Regions from separate parts of the Burkholderia sp. YHN3-13 genome, predicted to be linked through region 1. Evidence: riboswitches for the same ligand, from Rfam matches in the RefSeq annotation. Region 1 holds a riboswitch; each other region holds the start of a gene.
What was found. Region 1 has a riboswitch for cobalamin ahead of AC0KUR_RS08245 (CbtB domain-containing protein). Riboswitches for the same ligand answer to the same signal wherever they lie in the genome.
Positions count from the first base shown of each region.

Region 2: linked by a shared signal. The riboswitch ahead of AC0KUR_RS14460 (TonB-dependent receptor domain-containing protein) and the one ahead of AC0KUR_RS08245 (CbtB domain-containing protein) in region 1 are both predicted to bind cobalamin.
Region 3: linked by a shared signal. The riboswitch ahead of cobA (uroporphyrinogen-III C-methyltransferase) and the one ahead of AC0KUR_RS08245 (CbtB domain-containing protein) in region 1 are both predicted to bind cobalamin.

Region 1 is NZ_JBVVNQ010000002.1:758,577-768,784, forward strand. Features, by position in the region: gene AC0KUR_RS08225 (purine-cytosine permease family protein) at 1-1,135, shown strand, start outside; gene metE (5-methyltetrahydropteroyltriglutamate--homocysteine S-methyltransferase) at 1,216-3,510, opposite strand; gene AC0KUR_RS08235 (LysR family transcriptional regulator) at 3,639-4,547, shown strand; gene AC0KUR_RS08240 (CbtA family protein) at 4,570-5,310, opposite strand; gene AC0KUR_RS08245 (CbtB domain-containing protein) at 5,324-5,533, opposite strand; cobalamin riboswitch at 5,567-5,705, opposite strand; gene AC0KUR_RS08250 (histidine phosphatase family protein) at 5,756-6,373, shown strand; gene AC0KUR_RS08255 (inorganic phosphate transporter) at 6,514-8,106, shown strand; gene AC0KUR_RS08260 (2OG-Fe(II) oxygenase) at 8,395-9,138, shown strand; gene AC0KUR_RS08265 (DHA2 family efflux MFS transporter permease subunit) at 9,499-10,208, opposite strand, start outside.
Region 2 is NZ_JBVVNQ010000005.1:98,070-108,277, reverse strand. Features, by position in the region: gene AC0KUR_RS14490 (collagen-like triple helix repeat-containing protein) at 1-22, shown strand, start outside; gene AC0KUR_RS14485 (Lrp/AsnC family transcriptional regulator) at 143-604, opposite strand; gene AC0KUR_RS14480 (LysE family translocator) at 719-1,351, shown strand; gene AC0KUR_RS14475 (DUF6331 family protein) at 1,348-1,755, opposite strand; gene AC0KUR_RS14470 (alpha/beta hydrolase) at 1,763-2,758, opposite strand; gene AC0KUR_RS14465 (TetR/AcrR family transcriptional regulator) at 2,781-3,353, opposite strand; gene AC0KUR_RS14460 (TonB-dependent receptor domain-containing protein) at 3,484-5,412, opposite strand; cobalamin riboswitch at 5,628-5,820, opposite strand; gene AC0KUR_RS14455 (hypothetical protein) at 6,237-6,485, opposite strand; gene AC0KUR_RS14450 (threo-3-hydroxy-L-aspartate ammonia-lyase) at 6,614-7,588, opposite strand; gene AC0KUR_RS14445 (helix-turn-helix transcriptional regulator) at 7,639-8,277, opposite strand; gene AC0KUR_RS14440 (YbaK/prolyl-tRNA synthetase associated domain-containing protein) at 8,274-8,795, opposite strand; gene AC0KUR_RS14435 (isocitrate lyase) at 9,200-10,208, shown strand, end outside.
Region 3 is NZ_JBVVNQ010000008.1:75,356-85,563, forward strand. Features, by position in the region: gene cobW (cobalamin biosynthesis protein CobW) at 1-193, opposite strand, end outside; cobalamin riboswitch at 523-788, opposite strand; cobalamin riboswitch at 903-1,138, shown strand; gene cobA (uroporphyrinogen-III C-methyltransferase) at 1,249-2,058, shown strand; gene AC0KUR_RS19450 (cobalamin biosynthesis protein) at 2,055-2,432, shown strand; gene cobO (cob(I)yrinic acid a,c-diamide adenosyltransferase) at 2,467-3,069, shown strand; gene AC0KUR_RS19460 (cobyrinate a,c-diamide synthase) at 3,072-4,376, shown strand; gene bamE (outer membrane protein assembly factor BamE domain-containing protein) at 4,405-4,944, opposite strand; gene AC0KUR_RS19470 (M20 aminoacylase family protein) at 5,102-6,265, opposite strand; gene AC0KUR_RS19475 (GNAT family N-acetyltransferase) at 6,736-7,752, opposite strand; gene AC0KUR_RS19480 (formyl transferase) at 7,752-8,591, opposite strand; gene AC0KUR_RS19485 (TonB-dependent siderophore receptor) at 8,678-10,208, opposite strand, start outside.

The DNA.
Region 1 (10,208 bases):
CGTCGGCTTCAATGTCGTCAACGTATCGCTGATGGTCGACGGCGTGCACAGCGTATTCGGAATCGACGGCGGCTTCGTCGCCGTCGCGGCCGTGGCAACCGGCGCACTGCTCGCGATCTACGGCCACGACCTGATGCACCGGACCTTCACGTGGGCGCTGATCGCGACGCTGCCGCTTTATGCGCTCGTCACGCTCGCGCTCGTGTTCGGCCATGCGGCGCCGCCCCATGCCGCCGTTGCGCCGGCCGCGCCGGGCTTCAACGGGATCGCCTTCGCGACGCAGTTCGCGATTGCCGCGAGCTACAACATCTCCTATGCGCCGTACGTGTCGGACTATTCGCGCTATCTGCCGAAGCACACGAGCCGCGCGAAGCTGATCGCCGTGATCTTCGCCGGCGCGTCGCTGTCGGGCACCTGGATGATCGGCCTCGGCGCATGGCTCGCGCAGAAGCTGCACGCGGCCGATGCGCTGGTCGCGATGAACGACGTCGGCTCGTCGCTGGTGCCGGGCCTCGGCAAGCTGATCGCGATCGTGTCGCTGGTCGGCTTCCTGCCGATCATCGCGCTCAATGCATACAGCGCGATGCTGACCGTCCTGACCGCCGCCGATTCGATCGTGCCGATCCGGCCGACACGCCGCGCGCGCGTCGCGTCGATCGTCGCGATCAGCACGTTCGTGCTCGCCTGCGTGTTCGCGATCCGCGGCAACGGCATCGCACTGCTGCAGACGTTCCTGACGCTGATGCTCTACTTCCTCGTGCCGTGGACCGCGGTGAACCTCGTCGATTACTTCTTCGTGCGGCGCGGCCGCTACGCGATCGCGCACTTCTTCACGCCGGACGGACTCTACGGCGCGTGGCAGCCGCGCGGCATCGTCGCGTACCTGGCCGGCTTCGCCGCGATGGTGCCGTTCTTCTCCATCTTCGATGCCGAAGCGAACCGCGAGGTCTTCGTCGGCCCGTTCGCACGCATGCTGGGTGGCGTCGATATCGCATGGCTCGTCGGGCTGGCCGTCGCGGGTGCCGTGTATGCGGTGCTGTCGCGTTCGCTCGATCTCGAACGCGAACGACGCGTGATCGCCGACGCACGGTCTCCCGAAACGCTCGCCGACACGCCCCGTCACGAACACGCGTGACGGCGCGCGCGGCGCATCGCGGCGCGCAGGTTGCCTGCCGGGTCATCGATCCCGGCGGCAAGCGCGCAGCATGCGCTACGTTACCGCGCCTGGGCGCGCAACGTCTTCGCGGCGGCGACCATGTTCGTCAGCGCCGGAATCACCTCCGCCCACTGCCGCGTTTTCAGCCCGCAATCCGGGTTCACCCACAGGCGTTCCGCCGGAATCCGTTCGGCCGCCTTCTTCATCAACCCGACGATATGATCCTGCGTCGGGATGTTCGGCGAATGGATGTCGTACACGCCCGGCCCGATTTCGTTCGGATACCTGAAATCGTCGAACGCGTCGAGCAGCTCCATGTCCGAGCGCGACGTCTCGATCGTGATCACGTCCGCATCCATGTCGGCGATCGACGCGATGATGTCGTTGAACTCCGAATAGCACATGTGCGTGTGGATCTGCGTATCGTCCCGCACGCCGTTCGCGGTGATGCGGAACGACTCGACCGCCCACTTCAGGTATTCGCCCCACTGCGCGCGGCGCAGCGGCAGCCCTTCGCGCAGCGCGGCCTCGTCGATCTGGATCACGCGCACGCCGGCCTTCTCGAGATCGAGCACTTCTGCGCGGATCGCGAGCGCGAGCTGGTAGCACGACACCGAGCGCGGCTGGTCGTCGCGCACGAACGACCAGTTGAGGATCGTCACGGGGCCGGTCAGCATGCCCTTCATCGGCTTGTCCGTCAGCGACTGCGCGTACGTGATCCATTCGACCGTCATCGCCTTCGGGCGGCTGATGTCGCCGAACAGAATCGGCGGCTTCACGCAGCGCGACCCGTACGACTGCACCCAGCCGAACTGGCTGAATGCATAACCGTCGAGCTGCTCGCCGAAGTATTCGACCATGTCGTTGCGTTCGGCTTCGCCGTGCACGAGCACGTCGAGTTCGAGCGATTCCTGTTCGCGGACGCTGCGTTCGATCTCGGCCTGCATCGCCGTGCGGTAGCCGGCTTCGTCCAGCGCGCCGGCCTTGAACCGGCTGCGCGCGTGGCGGATTTCGGCGGTCTGCGGGAACGAACCGATCGTCGTCGTCGGGAAGGCCGGCAGGTTCAGGCGCGCCGACTGCTTCGACGCACGCTGCGGATACGGGCTCGCGCGGTTGCCGAGCTGCGCATCGATACGCGCGATCGCGGCCTTCACCGCCGGGTTGTTCACACGCGGCGAGCGGCGGCGCGAAGCGATCGCGGCGGCGTTCGCGGCGAGCGCCCCGGCCACCTTGTCGCGGCCCTCGTTCAGCGCGGTCGCGAGCACCTTCAGCTCATCGAGCTTCTGCAGCGCGAACGCGAGCCACGAACGGATTTCCGCATCGAGCTTGTCCTCGCTCGCCAGATCGACCGGCACGTGCAGCAGCGAGCACGACGGCGCGAGCCACAGGCGATCGCCGAGCTGCTTCGCGAGCGGCTCGAGCCAGTCGAGCGTCGCATTCAGGTCCGTCTTCCAGATGTTGCGGCCGTTGATCGCGCCCACCGACAGCACGCGTTCGGCCGGCAGCTCACGAACCAGCGCGTCGATTTCGGCGCGGGCGTTGATCGCGTCGACATGCAGGCCGTCGACCGGCAGCGACGCCGCGAGCGTCAGGTTGTCCTGAAGCTGGCCGAAGTACGTCGCGAGCAGCAGCTTGATGCGGCGCGTTTCCAGCACCGCGTAGACGGTGCGGAAGGCCTGGCGCCATTCGGCATCGAGTTCGGTCACGAGAATCGGCTCGTCGATCTGCACCCATTCGACGCCCTGCGCGGTCAGCGTGTCGAGCAGCGCGCCGTACACGGGCAGCAGCTTCGGCAGCAGCGCGAGGCGATCGGAATCGTCCTTCGCCTTGCCGAGCCACAGGTACGTGACGGGGCCGAGGATCACCGGCTTCGCGTTCACGCCCTGCGCGGTCGCCTCGGCCAGTTGCCGCAGCAGGCGCGACGGATCGAGCGAGAAGTTCGTGTCGGCGTGGAATTCCGGGACGATGTAGTGGTAGTTCGTATCGAACCACTTCGTCATTTCACCGGCCGCGACGCCGCCGCAGCACGCCGCGTGTTCTTCAGCCGATTGCGCCGACCGGCCGCGCGCGACGCGGAAGGCGTTGTCGAGCGCGTCACCGTGGAAGTCCTGCACGCGCTTCGGCAGATTGCCGAGCGTGAAGCTCATGTCGAGCACCTGGTCGTAGAACGAGAAATCGCCGATGGGCGCCAGGTCCAGGTCGCGCTGGTCGTGCCAGTGGCGCCGGCGCAGCTCGGCGCCGAGCGCCTTCAGCGCGTCGCGCGACGATTCGCCCTTCCAGTAGCGCTCGAGACCGAACTTGAGTTCGCGCTTCGCGCCGATGCGCGGGAAACCGAGATTGTGTGTCGTGACCATGAAGCTGCCGTCCAGAGAAAAATTGAAGATCCGGCAGTCATCATAGGGATTTCAACACATGAAATAAAATGGCATTATTTCATTCATCCATCAAATTTGTTCATGCATTCATTGCGTGACCCCCATCCATGCTGGAACGATTCCATCTCGTCGTCATTCGTGAAGTCGAGCGCCAGGGCTCGCTGACCGCGGCCGCCAATGCGCTGCACCTCACGCAATCGGCGCTCAGCCATACCGTCCGGAAGATCGAGCAGCAGCTCGGCACGCCGATCTGGGACCGCGAAGGCCGCGGCCTGCGGCTCACGCAGGGCGGGCACTACCTGCTGAAACTGGCGAACCGGCTGCTGCCGCAGTTCGAACTCGCCGAGGAGCGGATGAAGCAGTACGCGAAGGGCGAGCGCGGCACGCTGCGCATCGGGATGGAATGCCACCCGTGCTACCAGTGGCTGCTGAAGGTCGTGTCGCCGTACCTGTCGCGCTGGCCCGACGTCGACGTGGACGTGAAGCAGCGCTTCCAGTTCGGCGGCATCGGCGCGCTGTTCGGCCATGACGTCGACGTGCTCGTGACACCCGACCCGTTGAACAAGCCGGGGTTGCGCTTCGATCCCGTGTTCGATTACGAGCAGGTGCTGGTGGTCGCCGACTCGCACCGGTTCGCGAACGCCGACTACGTCACGCCCGAGCAGCTGACCGACGAGATCCTGATCACGTACCCCGTCGAAACCGACCGGCTCGACATCTACAACCAGTTCCTGACGCCGGCCGGCATCGTGCCGAGGCGGCACAAGTCGATCGAGACGACCGACATCATGCTGCAGATGGTGGCGAGCGGGCGCGGCGTGGCCGCGCTGCCGAGATGGCTGGCCGACGAGTACGCCGACCGGATGCCGGTCGTGCCGGTCAAGCTCGGCAAGAAGGGAATCGCGAAGCAGATCTTCCTCGGCATCCGCGAGGCGGATGCATCGATCGACTATCTGGCCGCGTTCGTCGCGCTGGCGCGCGAATCGACGTGGAGCGCGCCGCGCATGCTGCGCTAGGCGCGCTCGTCCGGCATGCGCGTCAGGTGGCGCGCATCGCGATGCGTTCGCTGCGTTCGACCCAGGCGCCGAACAGCAGGCCGATCGTCGTCCACATGATCGCCTGCATCCCGAGCGCGGCGACGCGGAACTTCCACAGCAAGGCAGCCGGGAATGCGGCCGGTACCTCGTCGAACGACGGCAACCCCAGCTGCACGGCCGCGATGATCGCGACGAACACGAGGCCCGCGACGATTGACGCGTTCCATTGACCGAGCTTCGCCAGCAGGTGGCGGCGCACGCCGACCGAGAACACCATCGTCGCGATCGAGATCGCGATCATCAGGAAGAACAGGCCCGTGCGCTGGCCGATCGTATCGGGGTCGCCGACCGCCGGCGGATTGGCCGGGTACTTGATGTTCGGCACGATCACGAGGGCGATGAACGCCCCCAGCGCGAGCCACGCGGCGAGTTGCCGTGCCGGCAGGCGGCCGCCGCGCCCGTACGCATAGGCAAAGACCAGCGAGAACAGTCCGCCGAAAGCCGCGCCATAGGTCACGACGCCCGTCAGCAGGCCGAGGCCGGCCTGGGTGTGGCGGCTGACCAGTTCGACCTCGTGATCGTGATCGTGCCCGGGCTCGTCGCCCTTGGCGGCATCGAGTTTTTCTTCAAGGGAGATCGCCCGATCGACTTGCGGTTCGCCGACGATTTTCGCGAAACCGAACGTGATGAGGCCCGCGGCGATGCCTGCGAGCATCCCGCGCATGAGCAGCTTTCCGACCATCGTGTGCTCCGCGTCAGTGGCAGGGAAAGCCGAGCAGATGGCGGCCGTCGTGGACGAACTCGTGGACATACATGCCCGGCACGAGCGACGTCGCGCCTTGTTCCGCGCCGACGAAATACAGGGCGAGCAACAGGATCAGGCCGACGAATACGGCCCAGGGCAACAGTTCACGGACGGGGATGGGGGCCGGCACGACCGCCGGCTTCAGCACTGCTTCGCTCATGGATGCACCTCAGGGGAATCGCGCCCCGACAAATGATGGATGGGTACGAAGGCAGGTCTGGCTTCCGGGATCGTCGATTCTCCGGTTACAGTGGCGCGACCGCGCCGGAATTGCACCGGCTTCCGCGTTTCGTATCGGGCGAATTGTACGCGCGAACGGGCGCGTATTGAAGTGATCGCGCGGTGACAATCACGTCCCGTTCCGGATCATCCGACCATCGACATGACCCTGCATGCCTCGCTGCGCCTGATCGCACACGCATCGACCCGGGCGATGCGCACCGGCACGTTCCCCGACGACGATCCGCTCGACGCGCGCGGGCTCGCCGAAGCTGCCGCGTGGCGCGGCCGGTGGTCACGCGCCGGCGGATCGCTCGTCGTGCTGTGCAGCCCTGCATGCTGTGCGCGGCAGACCGCCCATGCGCTCGGGCTGCGCGCCGACGTCGACGACGCGCTGCGCGACATCGACTACGGCAACTGGCGCGGCAAGCGCCTGAGCGACCTCGCACGCGATCTGCCGGGCGAACTTGCCGCGTGGATCGGCGATCCGTCCGCCTCGCCGCACGGCGGCGAATCGTTCGCAGCCGCCGCGCATCGGGTCGGCACATGGTTGAACGCGCTGCCGCCCGGTCGCGACGTGATCGCGATCACGCACGCGCCGCTCGTCCGCGCGGCCCTCGCGCATGTGCTGCGGATGGATCCGGCGGCGGCCGTGCGTCTCGACATCGCGCCGCTGTCATGCACGACGTTCGCCGCTTCGCCGGACGGCTGGTCATGGGTCGCGCCGGATGACGACCGACGCGATGCCGGTGCGTCAACCACCGTTGCGCCCACTATGTGAGCGATCAGGGCGATGCAGCGCCGAGCATTCGGCCAATCAGCTTACATCCCGTAAGACACGCCGTTCGTGGTCCCGACTGTCATCAAACTGACTGCTGGTCACCGCTAGGATCGGACGCGGTTCCCTCACGAGATGCCGTCATGAATCAACCTGCTTCGTCCGCCCCGAACAACGCCGGCTCCATCGAACGTACCAGGCAGATCGGCTATGCCGTGTTCCTGCTGGTGCTCGTGCTCGGCGCCCTCTATATCGGCACGCACCTGTTCGACGATCTGTCGCCGGTCCGCGAAGGCTCGCTGTTTCCGTACCTGTTGCTCGGCGCGGCATTGCTGATCGCGCTCGGCTTCGAATTCGTCAACGGCTTCCACGACACCGCGAATGCGGTCGCCACCGTGATCTATACGCATTCGCTGACGCCGAACGTCGCGGTGATCTGGTCGGGCATGTGGAACTTCCTCGGCGTGATGGTCTCGAGCGGCGCCGTCGCGTTCGGGATCCTGCAGTTGCTGCCCGTCGAGCTGATCCTGCAGGTCGGCAGCGGCGCGGGCTTCGCGATGGTGTTCGCGCTGCTGATCGCCGCGATCGTGTGGAACCTCGCGACCTGGTATTTCGGGTTGCCCTCGTCGAGCTCGCATACGCTGATCGGGTCGATCATCGGCGTCGGGCTGATGAACCAGCTGATGCACGGGCCGTCCGGCACGAGCGGCGTCGACTGGGGTCAGGCGCTCGGCGTCGGCAAGTCGCTGCTGGTCTCGCCGATCGTCGGCTTCCTGTGCGCGGCGCTGCTGCTGCTCGTGCTGAAAGCGCTCGTGCGGATTCCCGAGCTGTACAAGGAGCCGCCGAAGGATCAGCCGCCGCCGTTCTGGATTCGCTGCCTGCTGATCCTGACCTGCACGGGCGTATCGTTCGCACACGGGTCGAACGACGGACAGAAAGGGATGGGCCTCATCATGCTGATCCTGATCGGCACGGTGCCGACCGCGTATGCGCTGAACAAGGCCGTCACGCCGGCCGAATCGCAAACCTTCGTGGCGGTCGCGAACCAGGCGGCCGCGACGTTCGGCAAGTACACGAACGGCGTCGCGCCGTCCGCGAACCCGCGCGCCGACGTCGAGCACTACGTTCAGCATCGCGAACTGACGCCCGCCGTGCTGCCGGCCGTGCAGCAACTGTCGACGTCGCTCGCGACCGCGGTCGGCGCGTCGGGCTCGATGGCGGCCGTGCCGCAGCGCGACGTCGACAACGTGCGCAACACGATGTATCTCGTCTCCGAAGCCATCCGCCTGATCGAGAAGTCCGGTCAGCCCGCGTTCGCCGCCGACGACAAGCTCGCGATCGACAACTATCGCAAGCAGCTCGACCACGCGACCAAGTTCATCCCGACCTGGGTGAAGGTCGCCGTCGCGATCGCGCTGGGCCTCGGCACGATGGTCGGCTGGAAGCGGATCGTCGTGACCGTCGGCGAAAAAATCGGCAAGCAGCATCTGACGTATGGACAGGGCGCATCGGCCGAACTCGTCGCGATGCTGACGATCGGCGCCGCCGACGTGTACGGCCTGCCCGTGTCGACGACCCACGTATTGTCGTCGGGTGTCGCGGGCACGATGGCGGCGAACGGCTCCGGACTGCAATGGAGCACGGTGCGCAGCCTCGTGCTCGCGTGGGTGCTGACGCTGCCGGCGTCGATCGCGCTTGCCGGCGGGCTCTACTGGTTGTTCCGGTCGCTGGCTTGATTCGGGTTGCGACGGGTGGCCGGTATCAGCCGGCCGCCTGTCATGGAAGATTCACCGCTCGCCTCCGCGCCTCTCCGCACCGATCCGCCGCAGCGTTCGAATGTCCGTGCGCGCACCATGCCGTCCCCTCCTCGTTCCGAATTGAAGCGCAAGATCTGGAGCGCATCCGCACACGAACGTCGTTAGACTGGGTTCGTCGACTTTCTCCGTGGCCGCAACCATGCACGCAATGCTTCCGGGCGTTTCGCGCGACCCGGCGCCACATCGCTGACGAACCGAGGGACGCCCGTGAACATCGCCGATCTGCAACCTGCCATCGCATCGCCGGACATCGCGCGACGCGTCGACACCCTCGACTGGCCGACTGTCGGCGCCGAACTCGATCGGTACGGATGCGCGCATGTGCCGGGCCTGATTTCGACGGACGAGTGCGATGCGCTCGCGGCGCTGTATCCGCGGGATGCACTTTATCGTTCACGCGTGGTGATGGCGCGGCACGGGTTCGGTCGCGGCGAATACAAGTATTTTGCGTATCCGCTGCCAGCGGTCATCGCCGAGCTGCGCGCGACGCTCTACCCGCATCTCGCGCCGATCGCGAATCGCTGGAACCAGGCACTCGGGATCGACGTCCGCTATCCGAAAGACTCTACGACCTTCCTCGATCGCTGCCACTCGGCGGGACAGACGCGACCGACGCCGCTGATCCTGCAATACGGTCCCGACGACTACAACTGTCTCCATCAGGATCTCTATGGCGAGCACGTGTTTCCGCTGCAGGTCGCGATCCTGCTGTCGGCGCCGGGCCGCGATTTCACGGGTGGGGAATTCGTGCTGACGGAACAGCGGCCGCGCATGCAATCACGCGCGGAAGTGGTGCCGTTGATGCAAGGCGACGCGGTGATTTTCGCCGTGCATGGCCGGCCCGTGCAGGGGACGCGCGGCGTCTATCGCGTCAACCTGCGCCACGGCGTGAGCCGGATTCGCAGCGGCCACCGTCACACGTTGGGCCTCATCTTTCACGACGCGCAGTAGCAAGAATCGGGATGACGCTGATGAGAGCGTGCCGATCGTCACACACAGGATTCAAACCGGACACGCCGCGCGCCATTGCCCTGCGCCGCCAAGCCAGGCCCCGCCCGATCCGGCGCGGGCTTTTGCATTTCGGCGGCGTAAATGCGTGCGATGTGCAGCGTTACCCGGCTATCCGCGTTACCCTGCCGCCCGCGTCACGATCCAGCATTGCTCCTCGGTCCGCTCACTCACCCTCGGCGACAGACGATCGATTGTGATAACCGTCAGGCCATCTCAGCCATGACGAATCGGCACTCGAGGTGAACGACGGGGAACCGGCATGCTCACCTGTCGCAACGCAATGCGACTTGAAGTCCGGGCCTATCCTCGCGCCACGTTCGCCCGCAGCCGGTCGCCTGCGTCCGAGGCCAGCCGCGCATAGCCCGGCAACGTCAACAGCGCGAGCACGCCTGCCGCGACGAATGCCCAGCGGAAGTCGTCGAGCACGTAATGCATGCCGGCCGCATCGCCGCGCGCCAACGCCGCGACCCGCAGCGACAACGCACCGAACGCGATCCCCATCCCGATCGTCATCTGCTGCGCGGCGCTCCACAGCGTGCTGGCCGCGCTCGTCTGATGAGCCGGGATATCCGCATAGGCAAGCGTCGCGAGCGTCGTGAACTGCATCGACCGCGTCAGCCCGTAGACGAATACGACGAGCAGCGTGATCGCCAGCGGCGTCGACGCGGTCAGCCAACCGCACGCGATCGTGAAGACGCCGACGATCGTCACGTCGACGAGTGCAACGCGCCGGAAGCCGTATCGGTCGAGAATCCACGACGTTCCCGCCTTCATGCCCAGATTGCCGAGCGCGCTCGCGAGCAGCAGCAGGCCGGACTGGAACGGCGACAGCCCGAAGCCGATCTGGAACAGCAGCGGCAGCAGGTACGGCACGGCATTGATCGCCATCCGCGTGACCGAACCGCTGATCACCGTCACCGAGAATGTCGGCACCTTCAGCGTCGTGAAATCGAGCAGCGGATGTGCGTGACGTCGTGCATGCAGCCATGCGGCCAGGCCGAACAGCACGC
Region 2 (10,208 bases), on a different contig from region 1:
TGGCGGCCTGGCCGGCAAGTAGCCGGTGTGCGTCGATCGCGGCGGCGGACAGCCGGCCTGTCATTGACGGGCCGGCTGGCGCCACGCGTGACCGGTCGATGGCGTTCGACGCGCGGCCGGTCGTCTGACCCTGATCGACGCATCATCCGCGCGTGTCACCGAGCTTCGATGGCGGTCGTGCGAGCCCGCGCGCCGGCAGCGGCGTCGACATCATGATCGACGTGCGCGTTTCGCCGTACAGGTTGATGCGTTCGATCAATTGTTCGAGATGGGTCATGCCGATCGCGACGAGCCGCATCACATACGAATCCGCGCCCGTCACGTGATGGCACTCGACGACTTCGGGAATCGTCTCCAGCAGCTTGAGGAACTTCGCTTTCGCCGGCTGCGGCACCGTGATGCCGATCAGCGCGCTCACCGGATAGCCGGCCGCGGCCGGATTGATCCGCGCCGTATAACCCTCGATGACGCCGGCCGATTCGAGGCGCTTCACGCGCTCCGTCACCGCCGGCACCGACAGGTGTACCTGGCGCGCCAGTTCCGTATAGCTGATGCGGCCGTTGGCCTGCAGCAGCGACAGTACCTTCCAGTCCAGATCGTCCATCGCGGCGGAGTTTTTAAGGTAGAGCTGCCATTTTTCCTTAAAAACCGCATTCAGCGGTGACCGGACTTTCCCTACGATGCCTGTTCAACCCGTGGATGCCACAAGGAGCAGGCGATGCTGTTCATCAAGTCCGTCGTGATGGGGCTGTCGATCGCGGTGCCGGTCGGCCCGATCGGCATGCTGTGCATTCAGCGCAGCTTGAGCCGGGGTTTTCGGGCGGGGTTCGCGACGGGCATCGGCGCCGCGTGCGCCGATGCGATCTACGGCCTGCTCGGCGCGCTGGGCATCGCAGGCATCGTTACCGCGTTCCCGATGCTGACCGTCGGCCTGAAAATCGGCGGCGGCGCATTTCTCGTCTGGCTCGCGTGGACCATCTTGCGTCAGCCGCCGGCCGAGGCGGCGCTGCAGCGCGACCTGCCGCGCACGACCGTGCTGCGGGATTTCCTGACGACGTTCGGCCTCACGCTATCGAACCCGATGACGATCCTGTCGTTCGTCGGGATTTTCGCGGCGCTCGGCCCGCTGTCGGGCACGCCCGGCAGCTCGGTCGGGCCTGCCGTGGCGTGGATGGTCGCCGGTGTGTTCGTCGGCTCCGCCGCGTGGTGGCTGTGCCTGAGCAGCGCGACCGCCGCGCTGCGCACGAAGCTGTCGCTCGCGTTCATGCACGGGCTGTCGCGCGTATCGGCGGCCGTCATCGCGGTATTCGGCGCGGTCCAACTGGTCGCAGGCGCGCGCGCGATGATCTAGGCGTCGTTCGACCGGATGGCGTCGATCGTCGTCCGGATATGGGCGAGCAGTTCGAGCATCACCGTTTTCCGAAAGTACTGGTTCATGCGCGTGCTGACGGCGACATCGGCCGGCAACGCGTCGATCGCACGCTGGACCGACAACAGATCGTCGGCGAGCCGAGCCGGCGCATCGGGCGGCCACCGGTCGAGCGCCGTGGCGATTTCGTCCGGCCAGAAACCGAACGCGTCGATGCCGCAGCATCCGGCGACGCAGTTCGTCTCCAGCGCATCGAGCAACGGCATGACCGCGGTCAGATACGGGTCGATTTCGACCACGCGCCCCTGGCCGCCCGCCAGATCGCCGACTTCGATCCAGCGATCCTTGCCGATGCTGATGTCGTCCTTGTGCGGTTTTCCGTTCATCGCCGGCTCAATTCAGGGCCCGGAAATGGGCATGCATGAAGCGTGCGATCTCCCGGGTGAGTTCGATATCCTCCGGCGCGCCCATGAACCCGCCGTGCGGCATGCCTTCGAACACATGCAGTTCGGTCGGCACTTGCGCGCGCCGCAACGCGCGGTGCAGGCGAACCGCGTTCGACAGGAACAGGTCGCGCGTACCGCTCTGGATGAACGTCGGCGGGAAGCCGGCCGAGAAATCGCCGAACAGCGGCGACAGATACGGATGCGCGAGATCGGCGCCGTTCGCGTAGAGCAGGTTGTTCGGCATCAGCGACGCCGGCAGCACGACGTCGACGAGCCGGTTGGTCTCGAAGCTGTCGCCGGATTCGGTCAGATCGGCTTCCGGCGACAGCAGGACGAGCGCGGCCGGCAGCGGCAAGCCTTCGTCGCGGGCACGCAGCACCATCGCGGCCGCGAGATTGCCGCCGGCCGAGCGGCCGCCGATGACGATGTTTTCCGGCGCGTGGCGCGCCAGCACGAACGCATAGGCCGCGATGCAATCGTCGAGCGCGGCCGGATACGGATGTTCGGGCGGCATGCGGTAATCGACGCCGTAGCAGCGAACGCCCAGGCGGTCGGCATGCATCTGCGCGCCGGCGCGGCATGCGGCGGCGCCGCCGACGATCAGCGCGCCGCCGTGCAGGTCGATGTACGCGCATTCGTCGGAAGCGGCCGCTTCGGGCGTCGCGACGTGCAGGTCCGCATCGCCGGCCCGGATCGTCTCGACGCTCGAACGCAGATGGCCAGCCAGTTGCCCGACCGCGGCCGTGTAATGCGCGTCGGCGGCCGCCTTCACGCGCATCCACGCGTCGACATCGTCCGGCGCGGGCATCACGTGCAGCGCATTCAGCGGCACGCCGTCGTCGCCGACCAGGCGTTGCAACGCGGCTCGCGCTTCGTCGCTGATCGAGGTGGGGAAGGGCACGACGCGGCTCGGCAGCACGACGCCATCGGGTTTGTCGTTCATCGCTTGAATTCCATCAGGCCCGTCATGCGGCTGAAGGCCAGTGGCGCAGCATCACGTCGAGCGCATCGAGGCTGCGCGACCACGATGCGTCGGAATCCGGTGTGCCGTGCGAGAAACCGCCGGCGCCTTCGAGCGTCACGTAGCCCATGAAGAAGCCGCCGAGCAGGCGGATCGCATGGGCCAGCTCGGCTTCCGGCAGGTCGTAGCTGCGCAGCACGGCCGAGGTCATCCTGACGAGCCGCCCGCCCGCGCTTTCGGCGGCGCGCTCGGGGCTCACCGGATGGCGCGCGGCCGCAAAGCGACCGGGGTGTGCGCGCGCATAGTCGCGATAGACGTTCGCGAGCGCGGTCAGCGCATCCTTGCCGGTGCGGCCGGCCAGCGCATCGGCGGCGCGATCGGCCAGCTCCTGCAGCGCGAACAGCGCGATCCGGCTCTTGAGATCGTCGAAACTCGGGACATGGGAATACAGGCTGGCCAGCTTGACGCCGAAATGCCGCGCGAGCGCCGCGCCGGTGAGCGGCTCGAAGCCGGTTTCGTCGGCGAGCCGTGCGCCGGCTTCGACGAGTTTGTCTACGGTAATGCCGGCACGCGTCATGACGAATACTATGGAAATTAGTCAAAAAACTAATTCTATTAGTTTTTGCCGCGAAGTCAATTTCCCGTACGCCGCCGGCCACGCCGATCCGCCCCGGCGCCCGCGACGCAGGCGCCGGGGCGACCGGTCGTCAGAACGTGTAGGTGACCTTGCCGAACGCGGTGCGGCCGAGCGTGTTGTAGCCGTACGCGGTCATGTATTGCCGGTCGAACAGGTTCGACAGCGACGCCGACACCGTCAGGTGCGAATTGATCCGGTACGACGCGCGCAGGCTCACCGTCAGGTACGACGGCAGATACGTCGTGTTGGCCGGATCGTCGAACGTCGTGCCGCCGTAGAGCAGCGATGCGCCCGTGCTCAGCGCGTGGAGCTTCAGTTCGTCCCACGTGTGGTCGACGCTGAGGCTGACCGTCTGGCGCGGCCGGCGGTTGAGCCAGGTCTGGTTGGTCTCGTCCTGCGGATTCAGGAGGCCGACGGCCAGACTCACCGGCGTCGAGCGGCCGATCGTCCCCTTGTACGACAGGTCGATGCCGCGGATGTGCGAGCGGCCGATGTTCATCGGCGAGAACGTTGCCGGGTTGTACGCGATCAGGTTGTTGACGTGCGTGTCGTAGACCGCCGCCGAGAACGTGCCGTACGACGTGTTCGCGTCGAGCGCGGCCTCGACCGACGTGCTGCGTTCCGGGCTGAGGTTCGGATTGCCGTAGCCGGGGTAGTACAGGTCGTTGAAACTCGGCAGGCGGAATGCGTTGCCGTACGACACGCGCGCGGTGTAGACCGGCGTGATCGCCCACGACAGCGCGGCGTTGCCGGTGTTCACGCCTTGCCCGGCGATGATCTCGCGACGCCCCGCGAGGAACAGCGTCACGCTGCCGAGCGTGGCCGACTGATGCAGCGAAAACGCCGAGTCGTTGCGCGTCGGTATGCCGCCGGGCGCGTCGATCGGCAGGAATGCCTGTTCGCGCGTGAAATCGTAGGCGAGCTTCGTTTCGCCCGACAGCGGCAGGCCGAACAGGCGGAACCCGTGCGCCTGATGGGTCAGCGACGTCGACGTGCTGATGCGCTGCGAATTGATCTGGTCGGTCGCGAGGGCCGGGTTGTCCGCGTAGATGAACTGGCGGTCGTTCGCATAACCGAACGACTGGTCGAACTGCGTATCGGGCGTGATGTCGAGATGAAATGCGATGCCGGTCGTCAGCTGGTGATCGAGCTCGCGATTCGCATAGCCGCTGTTGTCGTAGGACAGGTCGGAGCGGTGATACAGCGCGAACGTCGAGATCGACCAGTTGTCGCGCGCATAGCCGAGCCGCGCATCGAGATCCTGCGCGTGATACGGATTGCGGCCGGCTTCGTGACCGTAGAAGAAGGGCCGCGTCGCATCGATGCCGGCCGTGTTGTAGTCGTGCAGCCCCAGCGAGTAGGTGACACCGCCGAGCGCGGCCAGCGGCCCTGTCGACGGCAGGGTGCCCGACGTGCGGAACTGCGTGTCGAACGTCTTGTTCGATCCGCCGCCGAACGACACGGTGGTCTGGTTCGGCCGGTTGGCGGCGCGGCGCGTGAAGAGCTGCACGACGCCGCCCATCGCGTTGCTGCCGAACGATGCGGCGGCCGGGCCCGAAATCACTTCCACGCGTTCGAACGCGTCGGTCGGCAGGTCGGCCCACGGCGCGATGCCGGTGGTCGGCGAGCCGATCCGGATCCCGTCGATGAACACGGCGACCTGGCTGGCCGACGAGCCGCGGATGCTGACCGACGCGGACGAGCCGGGGCCGCCGCTCTGCGAGACGGTCACGCCCGGCAGCGTCGCGAGCGCCTGCGTGATGCTCGGGTCGGTCGACGACAGCCGGTCGAGATCTTCTCGCGTAAGCACCTGCGTCGACGCATAGCGCCGGTCGAACGATTCGGGCAGGTGCCGCGTGTCGGTCACGCTGATCGTCGGCAGATCGGCGCCTTCCGCGGGCTGGGCGGGCGGCTGGAGCGCGGTATCGCCGGCGGCATGGGCGAGCGGGGTGAGCAGCGCGGTGGCGGCGGATGTGGCGAGCAGGTAACGAAGGTTCATCAGACAGCGAGAGAAAGCGTGTGGCGCGTAGGGCGGTCGCGAGCGAAGGGCGGGCAGGTTGCGCATGCCGACGGCGTGTCGACGCGACGCTTCCGGCAGGGAAGCGGATTCGGGAACGAAGGACATCTGACGGATCCTGAGGTCGGGTCGTCCATGCAACGGGCGACCGCCAACGGCGGCGCTTGCGCATCGGGACACCCCGCCCGGTGCGGCTGCTGGACCTCGGGTCGATGGCAGGTCTCCTGGCTCGCGGGTCGTCATCCGTGCGGACCTTCCCGGTTTCCCAGTGGCGCGCAGTGGCACGGATTCGCCGCTCACAGTTGCGGGGGCAGCCGCAGATTCGAGTCGTTGCCCGTCCTGCGTTCCCTTTTGATCCCATCGCTGGGAACCATCAGCGCGCAAGGGTAATGGCGTGCGCTCCCGCACGTCAATTGCCGCGCCGCGCGAGGGTGCGAAAAAACGTCATTCTCCGGCAAGCGCTTTCCGAATCCTTTCGCTTGTGTGTTGGTGTCGCGTTTCTCGTCTGATGAATCGGGAGGAGCAAGCGGCATGCGAGCCGCGTCGTATCGAACGCGAAACCGTAGGTTGTCCGGTCGACGTCAGCCGGCGCGTTGAGCAGCCCGGGCAGCGGCACAGCGTTGTCGCGGCGCGGATCGCCGAGCCGCATGCCGGTCGGTCGCCGCGGTTGCACGATCGGCCAGCCGAACAGCTGCAGATCGCGGAACAGCCCGCACCGACGACATCCTCGCCGCACGCGATCCGTCGCTGCCGGCGTTCTGATTGCCGGCGGGGCCGGGCGCGGCAGCGGCGCCCGGCGCGCGCCGTTACATGTGCGTGCCGGCGTGCGCGCGGCCGCCCGGGTCGCCGCCCCGATCGGGCGGCGTATTGTTCTGATCGATCTTCGCGAGCACGAAGCCGGCGTGCGGCAACGCGCCGGGCGAGCGGTGCATCGCCTGCGCGACGACGTCGTGCGGCGATGCGGCGGGGAAACCGGATGACGTCGCGCCCGGTTGGGCGAACGCCGGAAGGGAGGCGACCGCCAGGGCGGCGGCGACGATCGCGTGCGTGTTCATGGTGGCTCCTTCACGACTGACTGCGCGACTGACTGCGGGCAACGTCATCAGTCTAGGGCGCGAAACTTAACGCGTCGTGAAGGTGCCATGGCGCACGGATGACAGGATGTTCATGTGCGCCGCGACGCTCAGGCCGGCGTCGACACCAGTGCGCAGAAGTTCTCGAGATCGACGTTGCCGCCGCTGATCACGACGCCCACGCGCTTGCCCTGCAGCGCGTCCTTCATCCGTCGCGCGGCGGCGAACGCCAGGCAGCCGGTCGGCTCGACGACAATCTTCATACGGGTGGCGAAGAAGCGCATGCAGTCGATCAGCTCCGCGTCGGTCGCGGTCAGGATGTCGTCGACGTCGCGGCGGAGGATCGGGAACGTCAGGTTGCCGAGGTATTGCGTCTGCGCGCCGTCGGCGATCGTGCGCGGCGTGTCGATCCGCACGATCGCGCCGGACCGGAACGATTGCTGGCCGTCGTTGCCGGCTTCGGGTTCCACACCGTACAACTTCGCGTGCGGCGACAGCGCGCGGGTCGACAGCGCGGTGCCCGACAGCAGCCCGCCGCCGCCGAGCGGCGCGAACACCGCGTCGAGCGGGCCGACTTCGTCGAACAGTTCCTTGGCCGCCGTGCCCTGGCCGGCGATCACGTCCGGATGGTCGTAGGGCGGCACCAGCGTGAGCCCGTGCCGTTCGGCAAGATCGCGCCCGATCTGCTCGCGGTCCTCGGTGTAGCGATCGTAGGTCACGACGTTGCCGCCATAGCCGCGCGTCGCGGCCATCTTCGCGGCCGGCGCATCCTGCGGCATCACGATCGTCGCGGGAATACCGAGGATGCGCGCCGACAGCGCGATCGCCTGGGCATGGTTGCCGGACGAGAACGCGACGACGCCGTGGTGGCGCTGTTCGGCGTTGAAACGCGACAACGCATTGAACGCGCCGCGGAACTTGAAGGCGCCCATGCGCTGCAGGTTCTCGCACTTGAAGAACACCTGCGCGCCGAGCGCTTCGTCGATCGTTCGCGACGTCATCACCGGCGTGCGGTGCGCATGGCCTTCGAGCCGGGCCGCGGCCGCGGCGACGTCGTCGTACGTGGGGAGGGTCGGAGAGTTCATGGTTGCTCGAGAGTCGGAAAGGTCAGTCAACTGGAAAGCAGGGCCCCGCGTCACTTCGCGTCGTTGTAGACGGTCGCGCGCGAGACGCCGAGATGCTGCGACACGATCTCCATCGCGCGGCGCACCTCGAGGAAGCCGTCGGCCTTCAGCGTCTGCAGCAGCTCGCGGCGCTGGTCGGTCTTCAACTCGCGCGGCGTCGTCGCGAGGCGCGTCGCGAACGCGTCGATGCGCTGCCGGATCGCGTCCGCCCCGGCCGGATCGAGCGTGTCGACAACGGCCTCGCCGTCCGTGCGGCAGAACTGGTTCAGCATGCCCTGGAAGCCGCGGAACAGCGTGACATCCGCATTCAGGCACAGCGCGGCCACGTAGCGCCCGGTCGAATCCTTGATGCCGATCGACGTGCTTTTCGCGGTGCGGCCGTCCGCGAAGCGGTTCGGGTAGTTCGCGAGCACCTGCGGGAAATCGTCGTCGGCGATGCGGGCGAGGCCGAGTTCGGTCGCGGGATCGCCGACCGCGCGCCCGGACAGGTTGTTGTGGATCGCGAGGATCGCGTGTTCCGGCGTGCGCAGGTCGTGCACGACGACCTCGGTGAACGGCGCGAACATCTCGCCGAGCCCTTCGGCGATGCGCTGCACCTGTTCGATCAGCGACGCCTGTTCGGACGACGGTGGCGTGCGGCGCGTGCTCATGCGTTTTCCCGGGGCGACGGGGCGTCGGCCGTTTCCGGCCGCGTGATGTCGGCCAGCAGCGGCCGGGCGATCCGCACGTAGTCGGCCGAGTCGAGCACGACCGAGCGGTCGAGGCGGCCCGCGTTGAAGGCGATCTCCGCGTTGCGTTCGACCAGCGCGGGATCGACGACGAGCGTGACGTTCGCGTCGAATACGAACGGCGGCACGGCGCCCATCACGCAGCGCGTGACGGCGGCCGCGACATCGGGCGACGCGAGCGTCGCCTTGCGGCGGCCAACCGCCTCGGCAACCTTGCGGAAGTCGATCTTCAGGTGGCCCGGGATCACGGCGAGCGCGGTCGCGTCGCCGCCGTCCTTGAACGTGCAGAGCATGGCCTTCGCCCCCTGTTCGGGGCGTGTGCCGCGGATCGCGGCGATCACGTCGGATTTACCTTCCGCCGGATGTTCGAGCACGCGGAAACGTGCACCGGACGTATTCAGCAGATCGCACAGCGTGTCGAAAACGGGAGAGTCGTTCATGTCGCTTCGGGCGGGAAGGCGCGCATCGCGGCGCGCGGGGAGCGAGCGTGCCGCTCGCTATCGATGGATTGTCCAAGTATAGACGTTTTGTCATGAGATAGGGCAACAGCGGGTGCGCCCGTGCGGGGTCTTTCTCCAACTGCGAAAGGCCGTTTCGTATTGCGAAATCTCCGCGAAGTTCCCGTCGCGCCGCCTTTCCGCCGCTTGAAAACTTGTTTTGCATCGCAAAATCGATCTGCTATCTCATTGAAAAACAAGGAAAATTTATATCTTATGTCTTATATAAGAGTTGGCCGAAAGCGCGCCGGACAGGATTAATATTGAGTCCATGCAGTTCGCTTCGTCACACGAAGCGGGCACGCTGAACCCTTTACTCAAATGCGCTTCGTTCCCAGGAGATAGACATGTCCCAATATCAAGACGACATCAAGGCAGTGGCTGGCTTGAAGGAGAACCACGGCAGCGCGTGGAACGCCATCAGTCCCGAGTATGCCGCCCGCATGCGTGCCCAGAACAAGTTCAAGACCGGCCTGGACATCGCGAAGTACACCGCGAAGATCATGCGCGCCGACATGGCCGCGTACGATGCCGACCCGGCCAAGTACACGCAGTCGCTGGGCTGCTGGCACGGTTTCATCGGCCAGCAGAAGATGATCTCCATCAAGAAGCACTTCAACAGCACCGAACGCCGCTACCTGTATCTGTCGGGCTGGATGGTCGCCGCGCTGCGCTCGGAGTTCGGCCCGCTGCCGGACCAGTCGATGCACGAAAAGACCTCGGTCAGCGCGCTGATCCGCGAGCTGTACACGTTCCTGCGCCAGGCCGACGCCCGTGAGCTGGGCGGCCTGTTCCGCGAGCTGGATGCGGCGAAGGACGCGACTGCCAAGGCCGCGATCCAGGAAAAGATCGACAACCACGTGACGCACGTCGTGCCGATCATCGCCGACATCGACGCGGGCTTCGGCAACGCGGAAGCGACCTACCTGCTGGCCAAGCAGTTCATCGAAGCCGGCGCCTGCTGCATCCAGATCGAAAACCAGGTGTCCGACGAGAAGCAGTGCGGCCACCAGGACGGCAAGGTCACGGTGCCGCATGAGGATTTCCTCGCGAAGATCCGCGCGATCCGCTACGCGTTCCTGGAACTGGGCGTGGACGACGGCGTCATCGTCGCGCGTACCGACTCGCTGGGCGCCGGCCTGACCAAGCAGATCGCCGTGACGACCACGCCGGGCGACCTGGGCGACCAATACAATGCGTTCCTCGATTGCGAAGAGCTGTCGGCGGATCAACTGGGTAACGGCGACGTCGTCATCAAGCGCGACGGCAAGCTGCTGCGTCCGAAGCGCCTGCCGAGCAACCTGTTCCAGTTCCGCGCCGGCACGGGCGAAGCGCGTTGCGTGCTCGATTGCATCA
Region 3 (10,208 bases), on a different contig from region 1:
CGCCGTCGGCGTCCTCGCAGCCGATGCCGCAGCCCTTGAGGATCTCGCCGTCGATGCCGAGCTCGCCGAATTCGTTGACGATCACCGCGATGCGGCGGCCCGCGGCGTGCTGCAGGATGTGGCGCATCAGCGTCGTCTTGCCGCTGCCGAGAAAGCCCGTGACGATCGTGACGGGAAGCTTGCGTAGGGTCATGGTAGGTCCGGTGTCGAAGAGGGAATCAGGACGGGATCGTCGCGTTGGCGGCGGCGAGGCCATTCATCGGGCGACGCGCAGGCAGACCGCCGCGCGATCCGCGCGAACAACCGCGCGACGGGCGGAACAACGAATCGGACATGGTGCTTCCTTGCGAACGGTCGACATCGTGAATGCCAACACGGCTGCCGCCGGCCCTGCCCGCGCCGCCTGCCGTTCGCCGTCCCGGCCCGGCGCGTTCGCGCGGGGGGCAGATCGGCGGAGGAAGCGGAACACCCCGGGCGTCGGGCCTGCTGCGGCCGTGGACGATGCGCCGCCTCCCCGCGGCGCTGAACCCCAACGTTTAGGCCGGTATCCGGGCTGGCGAACACGCCGCTTCGCCTTCCCGGATGCGCGCGGCATCCAGTGGCGGTCGTCCGCCTGCTCGCGGCAGGCGGCGAAGCGGCGCTGCATCGCGCTCGCGCGCGACACGTTCGCTTACCGTTGCGAGGGCAGCACAGGTTGGCTCGACTGCGGTGCAGGCAGGCTCCCTGTTTCCCGTTTAACTGCGCGCGCCGGAGCGGCACGCGCGAGCACCAAAACGCGTGCGAGTGTAGGCGGCGGGGCCGGGAGCGTCAAGGCGGCACGGGGCGCCGGACTGCGTTGCGCACCGCCGGCGCACCGTGCCGGAGGCCGGCCGTGGCCGGTTCGCGCGGGCGAACCGCTGTGCTATCGTATGCGCCGCGTTCGGTGCTCGCATGCGCATTCCGCGCATGCAGTTAAACGGGAAACAGGAGGCGGACGACCGCCCGGCCTGTGCTGTCCCCGCAACGGTACGCCGCCCGCGCGACGCGCTCCCCGCGCACGCGCCCAGGCCGCCCGCGATGCCACTGCCCTTCAGCGGGCGGGAAGGCTGCGGCCTGGCAAGCGGCCAGCCCGGATACCGGCCGACGCAAGGGGCGAGCCCGATGCTCGCCGAACGCCCGATCCGCGGGGGACGGATGGGGTGCGCATTCCGCCCGCGTCCGCGCGGGCTTCGTCCGATCCGTCATGCACTGCCTGCCCGCCGGCCGCCGATGTGCCGCCCGCCTGTTCCTTTCCACTGTTTCGACACGGTGCGTGCCGTGCCGCGTGCGATGAGCCGCGCGTGGCTCATCGGCGCCGGCCCCGGCGACGCCGACCTGCTGACGCTCAAGGCCGTGCGTGCGATCGGCGCGGCCGACGTGCTGCTCGTCGACGATCTCGTGAATCCCGACGTGCTGCGCCATGCACGCGCCGACGCGCAGGTCGAGCACGTCGGCAAGCGCGGCGGCCATGCGTCGACGCCGCAGGAAGCGATCGTCGCCGCGATGCTCGCGCACTTGCGGGCGGGCCGCAGCGTCGCGCGGCTCAAGGGCGGCGATCCGTTCGTGTTCGGCCGCGGCGGCGAGGAACTGGCCGCGCTGGGCGCGGCGGGTTTTGCGGTCGAGATCGTGAACGGCATCACCGCAGGCATTGCCGCGCCGGCCGCGCTCGGCATCCCGGTCACGCAGCGCGGCGCCGCACAGGGCGTGATCTTCGTCACGGGCCACGGCGCGGGCGCCGACGAGCCCGACTGGCGCGCGCTGGCGGCCACGCGCATGACGATCGTGATCTACATGGGCATCCGCCGGCTCGACGCGATCACCGCCGCGCTGCGCGGCGGCGGCCTGCCCGGCGATACGCCGTGCGCGGCGATCGAGCATGCGACCCGCCCCGAGCAGCGGCAGGTCCTCGCGACGCTCGACACGCTCGTCGAACGCGTCGGCGCAACCGGCATCGGTTCACCGGCCATCGTCGTGATCGGCCGCGTCGCGGCGCTTGCCGACGACCCGGCCGTGCGTGCGGCGCTCGGCGGCCGCGCATGATGCGCGTCGCGCTCGGCATCGGTTTTCGCGCGGGCGTCACGGCCGCGCAGCTCGATGCCGCGATCCGGGCGGCGCTGGCGCGTTACCCGGCCGCCGAACCGGCGCTCGTCGCGACGCTCGCCGACAAGGCGTGTGCGCGGGCGCTGCGCGTGCTGTGCGCGCGCCGCGGCTGGCCGCTCGTCGCGTTCGACGCGGCGCAGCTGGCGAGCCGTCCCGAACTGGCCGCGAGCGGCCCGTCGGACGCCGCGCTGGCGCGCTTCGGGGTGGCGGGCGTGGCCGAACCCTGCGCGCAGCTCGCGGCGCCGCATGGCCGGCTGCTGGGCCCCAAATCCATCCGGGACGGCGTGACGGTTGCCCTCGCCGGCCCGCTCTGAACCCTTTGTTTCGCTTTCGACAGGACGATTTCCGATGAAGACCGATGCCGAATCCCATCAGCGGATGACCGAACGCCGCCGCGCCGGCCACGAGAAGAAGCAGGCCGCCGCCACCCTGGAAAAGGGCCTGCTGATCGTCAATACCGGCAACGGCAAGGGCAAGAGCACGGCCGCGTTCGGCATGGCCGTGCGCGTGCTCGGCCACGGCATGCGGCTCGGTGTCGTGCAGTTCATCAAGGGCGCGCTGCATACGTCCGAGCGCGACTTTCTCGGCGCGGTCGCGGAGTGCGATTTCGTGACGATGGGCGACGGCTATACGTGGAACACGCAGAACCGCGACGCCGATATCGCGACCGCGCGCAAGGGCTGGGACGAGGCGCGCCGGATGATCGAGAGCGGCGACTACCGGATGGTGATCCTCGACGAGCTGAACACCGTGCTGAAGTATGAATACCTGCCGCTCGACGAAGTGCTCGCGACGCTCGCCGCACGTCCCGCTTCGGTGCACGTCGTCGTGACGGGGCGGCACGCGCCCGATGCGCTGATCGACGCGGCCGATCTCGTCACCGAAATGCGGCTCGTCAAGCACCCGTACAAGGAGCAAGGCGTGAAGGCGCAGCGCGGCGTGGAGTTCTGAGCGTGCCGGCCTGCCCCGCGCTGTTCGTCAGCGCACCCGCGTCGGGCCAGGGCAAGACGTCGGTGACGGCCGGTCTTGCACGGCTGCACCGCCGGCTGGGCCGCCGCGTACGCGTGTTCAAGACCGGGCCCGACTTTCTCGATCCGATGCTGCTCGAGCGCGCGAGCGGCGCGCCCGTGCATGCGCTCGATCTCGGGATGGTCGGCGAAACCGGCTGCCGCGCGCTGCTCGCCGATGCCGCGCGCGACGCGGATCTGATCCTGATCGAAGGCGTGATGGGGCTGTTCGACGGCACGCCGAGCAGCGCCGATCTCGCGGCCGCGTTCGGCGTCCCGGTCGTCGCGGTGATTTCGGCGAAGGCGATGGCGCAGACATTCGCGGCGATCGCGTTCGGGCTCGCCCGGTTCAGGCCGGCACTGCCGTTTCACGGCGTGCTGGCAAACCGCGTCGGCTCCGCGCGGCATGCGGAACTGCTGCAACAGGCGCTGCCCGGCGACCTCCGCTGGCTCGGACACGTGCCGGCCGATGCGGGCATCACGCTGCCGGAGCGGCATCTCGGCCTGCATCAACCGGCCGACATCGACGATCTCGATGCGCGGCTCGAGCGCGCGGCCGACGTGCTCGCGCGGACGGCGCTCGCCGAATTGCCGCCGGCCGTCGCGTTCGCGGCACCGGACGCCGCGGTGCCGCTGCCGCGCGCGCTTGCGGGCAAGCGGATCGCCGTCGCACGCGATGCGGCGTTCTCGTTCATCTATCCGGCGAACCTCGCGCTGCTGGATGCGCTCGGTGCGGCGGTGCGGTTCTTCTCGCCACTCGCCGACGAACCGGTGCCCGACGATTGCGACGCGCTGTTCCTGCCGGGCGGTTATCCGGAACTGCATGCGGCGACGCTCGCGGCGAATGCCGGGACCGCGCGGACGATTCGCACGCACGCGGCGGCCGGCCGGCCGATCGTCGCGGAATGCGGAGGGATGGTGTACCTGTGCGAATCGCTGACCGACGTGGACGGCGTGACGACGCCGATGCTGGGCGTGTTGCCGGGTCATGCGACGATGCAGCGCCGGTTCGCGGCGCTCGGCATGCAGCAACTCGAGACGCGCAACGGGCCGATGCGCGGCCATACGTTCCACTATTCGCGGTTCGCGACGCCGCTGGTGCCGGTCGCGAGCGCCGCGCGCCCCGACGGCGCGCCGGGCAGCGGCGAAGCCGTCTACCGCAGCGGCGCGATCGTCGCGACGTACATGCACATGTATTGGCCGTCGAATCCGGAGATGGCGGCGGCCCTGTTCGGCGGCACGGCATTCTGACGGAACAGCCTGCGTGCGTGCCGCGACGTCAGGGCTTTTCGCGCCCCGGCGCCTCCGAGCGCGACGTCCGGATCACGGTGCCGTCGGGCGAGAAATGCGCGTTGAACATCGCGTCGCCCGATACGCCGCCCTCGGCCCAGTGCCAGCTCCACACCTCTTCATGGCTCAACGCGTATTGCGCGACTTCGGTCGGTTTGCCGAGCAGTTGCCGCACGTCGTCCTTCGACATGCCGGGCACGACCTTCGCGATGTTGGCCGCGGTCAGCGCCTGCGTGATCGACACGAGCCGGCCGTCCGGCCCGAAATCGAGCATGTAGGTACGCGTGCCGTACGGGCCGCGCGGATACTCGAAGCGCTGCGAGCCATCGTCGCCCTGCCTGACCATCTCGGGCTTGCCCGCCTGGCGGAGCACGTCCTCGGTCGTCGAGACACCCGGCTGCAGTTTGCCGAACGCGAGCGGGTCGGGCTTGATCGAATTCACCGCGTCCGCCACCTTCTGGTCGTCACACCCGGCCGCCAGAACGCCCACCGCACAGGCCGTCAGCACGGTCAGAAGCTGTTTTCGCATGTCATTCACACCTGTATTCATCGAGCCAATCCGGCGTCGCGCGCAGCGTAGCACGCGACCTGTCCCGCCGATGTCAAGGAGCGTCAAATCCGAGCACATCCGTCGCGGCCGGAAAAGCTCATGCGAGCCCGGCAACGACGACGTTCGCGAAACCGCGTCACACCAGAAACGCCTCGGCCAGCTTGACCCAGTACGACGCGCCGGTCGGCAGCGCCGCGTCGTTGAAGTCGTAGCCCGGGTTGTGCACCATGCAGCCGCCCTCCCCGTCGCCGTTGCCGATGATCAGGTAGCAGCCCGGCCGCTTTTCGAGCAGGAACGCGAAATCCTCGCTGCCGGTGAGCGGCACCATCCCGTCGATCAGGTTTGCATCGCCGACCCACTCGCGCGCCACGCCGCGCGCGAACGCCGTCATTTCCGCGTCGTTGACGAGCACCGGGTAGCGGCGCTGGTAGTCGATCGTCGCGGTCGCGCCGAACACGGCGGCCTGCGCGTGGACGACTTCCTTGATGCGCGTTTCGAGCAGGTCGCGCACGTCGGGTTTCAGCGCGCGCACCGACAGGCGCATCTGCGCGCGATCGGGAATCACGTTCGGCGCGTCGCCTGCGTGAATCGCGCCGACCGTGACGATCGCCATGTCGAGCGGCGATACGTTGCGCGACACGATCGTCTGCAGCGCCAGCACGATCTGCGCGCACACGACGACGGGATCGATCGCCTTGTGCGGCACCGCGCCGTGGCCGCCGCGGCCTTGCACGTCGATGACGACGGTATCCGACGACGCCATGAACGGCCCCGGCAGGAAACCGAATTGGCCGGTGGGGAAGCCCGGCATGTTGTGCATCGCGAAGATCGCATCGCACGGGAACTGCTCGAACAGCCCTTCGTCGAGCATCTTCTTCGCGCCGCCGAGCCCTTCCTCGGCCGGCTGGAAAATCAGGTTCAGCGTGCCCGAGAAACGGCGCTCGCGGGCGAGATGCTTCGCGGCCGCGAGCAGCATCGCCGTGTGGCCGTCGTGGCCGCACGCATGCATCTTGCCGGCGATCGTGCTCTGGTACGGCAGCCCGGTCGCCTCGTGGATCGGCAGCGCGTCCATGTCGGCGCGCAGGCCGAGGCGCCGCGCGCCATCGCCCACCTTCAACTGCCCGACGACGCCGGTTCCGCCGAGCCCGCGATGCACCGTATAACCCCACGACTGCAACTGCTCCGCGACGAGGTCGCTCGTCGCGAATTCCTCGAAACCCAGTTCGGGGTGGGCATGAATGCGGTGCCGGATCTGGATCATTTCGTCGGCCAGGCCTGCGGGGATCACGCTGTGCGTCACGGTGTCGTCTCCTGAAGTACGGTGCGGAACATGCAGGCAACGATAGTCGATTCGACGGCAACCGGACAGACGGAAAGTCGTCGCGGTGGCAACCTGGAGTTGCCGGATGCGGGCACGACTCGCGCCGCAGGGGCCCGACCATCTGGACGACTGCCCGGCGTGCCGTCGACACGCAAAACTGCGCGCTTCACATCGATGGTTCGTATGAGAGGAAAGCGTGGCCGCTCATGTAGAGAAAATAGTGCCTTTACATCAAAGGCTTGCGAAATCCTGTTCACTTTTCGACGCTTGTACGTTTTTTGTGTGCGCTGATGCAAAAGTGAACAAGCGATCCTTCCTGATGCGCAAGAACACCACGCTCCCGAGGTCGAAACAGCACCTTCTCGACGAAGCCTGCCCTGCGTTCGGCCGCGCAACCCGGCGCTTCGATGCGCGGCCCGTGCGCGTGCCGACGCCGCGCGCCCGCGCCGTCACGGCAAGCGGAAAGTGTCAAAGAACGTATCGCGCTCGATCACCGTGAGCGCCGCGCGCTTGTGCGGGAAATCGAATTCCTTCAGCGTGTAGAACCCGAGCCGGTGCATGTACGCGATGTGCCGCACGTGATCGACGCGCGGCTCGCCGACGAGCCGCTGCGTGCGCGGTTCGTCGACGAACATGTAGTGCAGCACCCCGCTCCACCACGCATGCAGCTTGCCGGCGCTCTGGAAGCGCGAGTCGCCGATCAGCAGGTGCAAGCCGCGGTCGTAGTCGTGCGCGTCGTAGAACGGCGCGAGGCGGTCCTCCTTCGCCCAGTAGAACTCGAAATAGCCGAACGGCGTATCGTCGAAATAACCGATCATCGGGTGCATGTGCGGATCGGCGAGCCGCTCGGCAAGGTAGGCCGCGTGCTCGTCGCGCGTGCCGCGCTGGTCCCAGAAATGCGCGACCCGATCGAGGTTCATCCAGCCGCTGAACAGGTCCGCATGCGCGTCGACGTCGACGGTGCGCAGGCTGAAGGTCATCCCGACCTGCGGCATGTAGCGCGCATAGATCTCGCCGGCCGGCGACGGCGGGCGCACCGGATGCCGGTGGCCGTTCGTGATCGCGTAGCGCAGCGGCATCCCGCCCGACGCGGGCGCCTTCAGCCACGGCCGCGGGTTCTGCCAGAACGTCGTGCGCGACACGGCGAGCCGCAGCGTGTCGCCCACGACCTGCGCGCCGTCGATCACGCCCTCGCGCACCGCGCGCGCGACGTACGACTCGACGGCTGCCGCCTCCGCGCCGGCGAGCGGCACCGAAATCGTCGCGATGTCGTACCGCGTGTCGGTGTTGAACAGCGCGACGAACGCCGCGAGCAGCTCGTCCGGCGCACCGTCGGGCCGCCAGGCGTCGAGCGTGTGCTCGACGACCTCCACGGCCTGCCCCTGCGCGGCGCCGTCGAGCGCGGCAGCCACCTCGCCTGCGACGGCGTCGGCGGCACCGGCCGGTTTCGTCAGCGTGTCTTCCATCACAGTACTCCCGCGTCGTGGCGGTCGGCGAGGACATGCAGCCCCCGCTCGAGCGCCGGGAACAGGCTGCGCTGGAAGTTGTTCCAGCGCAGTTCGAGAATCGTGTCGTCCGGCGCGATCGGCGTGTCGAGCACGTCGCAGATCACCTCGCCGGAATCGATGCCATTGTCGACGTAGTGAAACGACGCGCCCGTCATCGTCACGGGCTCGACGGACGACGTCGTGCCGCTCGCCCAGTCGACCCGTTCGCCGCGCGCGCCGTGCAGCGCATCGAGCGTCGCCCACGCGCCGCGCCGCTGGTACGGCGAATCGTCGGCCGTGATGCCGGGGTGGATGTTCGCGATGCGCCGGTGAAAGCGCGCGCCCGGCCGCACGAGCTCGTCGAGAATCACGAGCAGCCCGTCGAGCACGACGATGTCGGCGTCGAGGTCGAGCAGGCGCTCGAGCAGGCGGCGCTCGAACGCCTGTTTGCCGGCCACGCGCTCGCGCGCGTCGCGCGGCAGCCGCCGGTACGTCGACGGAATCGCGCTGAACAGCGCGTCGACCGGCGTGCCCTGCACCGTCAACCCCTCCGGCAGGATCCACGGGCGGCCCGGCGTGCGCGCGAAGCCGTAGTCGGCCACTTTCGCGCGGTCGGCCGGCGAGCCTTCGTCGTCGTCGACGATCACGCCCTTGAGCGTGTAGCGCTCGCCGAGCGGCGAATCGTTCAGGCGTTCGACGAGGAATTCGAGCGGCGCCTTCATGTAGCGCGTGCCGCCCCGATAAGCGACCGGCTGGCCGGCGCGATCGGCCGCGCCGTTGCGCAGCGACTGGATGTAGACGAGATTTTTTTTCGGCATGGATGCGTCGAGGAAAAGCGGACGAAGGCGCCGCGGCCCGCCCGCGCCGGCCGCGAAGGCCGGCCGGCGGGCCGCGGCGCGCAACGTCACCAGTTGTATTTCGCGGTCGCGATCACCGTGCGGTCGGTTCCGAACACGCAGACGTTGTACGACTGGCAACCGCTGATGTAATGGCGGTTGAACAGGTTCGTCCCGTTCACGGCGAAGCGCCAGTTACGCACGTCGTAATGCAGCCCCGCGTCGAACAGCGTGACGCTCGACACCGTCAGCGAGTTGTCCGCCGCACCGGCCGACGCGCTCTGGTAGCGGATGCCGCCGCCGAGGCCGAAGCCCGCGAGCGGCCCCGTGTGCCACGTCCAGTCGGTCCACAGCGACGCCATCTGGCGCGGCCGCGGAATGTCGACCGGCCAGTTGTTCAGCGACACGTCGTTGGCCTGCACGTTCTTCACGTCCTGGTAGACGTACGACGCGATCACCGACAGATTCGACGTGACCTTGCCGGTCGCGCTCAGCTCGATCCCGCGCGAACGCACTTCGCCCGTCTGTACCGACTTCGTGCCGGTCGGGTCCTGGCTCGGCAACGCCGACGTGAGCACGTTGGTCTGGTTGATCTGGTAGATCGCCGCGTTCAGCATCAGGTTCTTGCCGGGCGGCTGCCAGCGCAGGCCGGCCTCGATCTGCTTGCCGCGCGTCGGCTGCGGCAGCCCGCCGCCGAGCAGGTTCACGCCGATCAGCGGGTTGAACGACGTCGCATAGCTCACGTACGGCGACAGCCCGTAATCGCCCTGGTACGTGAGGCCGACGCGGCCGGTAAACGCCGTGACGTCCGCCTTCGTCGACGTGCCGCCCGCGCGGTCGTCCATCCGCATGTTGACCCAGTCCTCGCGGCCGCCGAGCGTCAGCGTCCAGCGGTTCCACTTGATCTGGTCCTGCGCGTACAGGCCGAACGTGTTCATCGTCGTGTACGTGTTCGTACGGAACGTGGTGTCCGGATTCGAGAACACCGACAGCGTGACCGGCGTGTAGACCGGGTTGTAGATGTTCAGCGGCGACGCGGCGGCGAGCCATTCGCTGTCGGTCGCGGTCTGGCGGTTGTACTGGAAGCCGAGCAGCAGCGTGTGCTGGAGCGGGCCCGTTGCAAACCGGCCTTCCAGGTTGTTGTCGATGTCGAAGCGGCTGTAGTTCATCTGGAACACGCCGGCCCAGCGCGACACGTCGGTCGTGCTGCCGTCGACGAAGCCGTTGCCGAACACCGAGCCGTTGTCGAGCGACAGGTGCATCAGGCGCGTGTTCTGGCGGAACGTCCACGCCGGCGTCAGGTTTCGTTCGAACTGGTAGCCGACCGACCACTGCTTCTTGCGGTAGTAGTTGAAGTTCGGGTCGCCTTCGTAGACGTCCTTGTTGATTTGCCCGTTCGGGTTCGGCAGCACCGTGCCCACCGCCGGGACGAAGTTCGACGAGATGTCGCCCCAGTCCTGCAGGTACGTCGCGGACAGCGTCAGCGACGTATCCGCGTCCGGGCGCCAGCGGAACGACGGCGCGAGCGAGACGCGCTGGTCGTTGTTCGGACCGGTCAGCGCGTTGCCGTCGCGCGCGACGCCGACGAACCGGTACGCG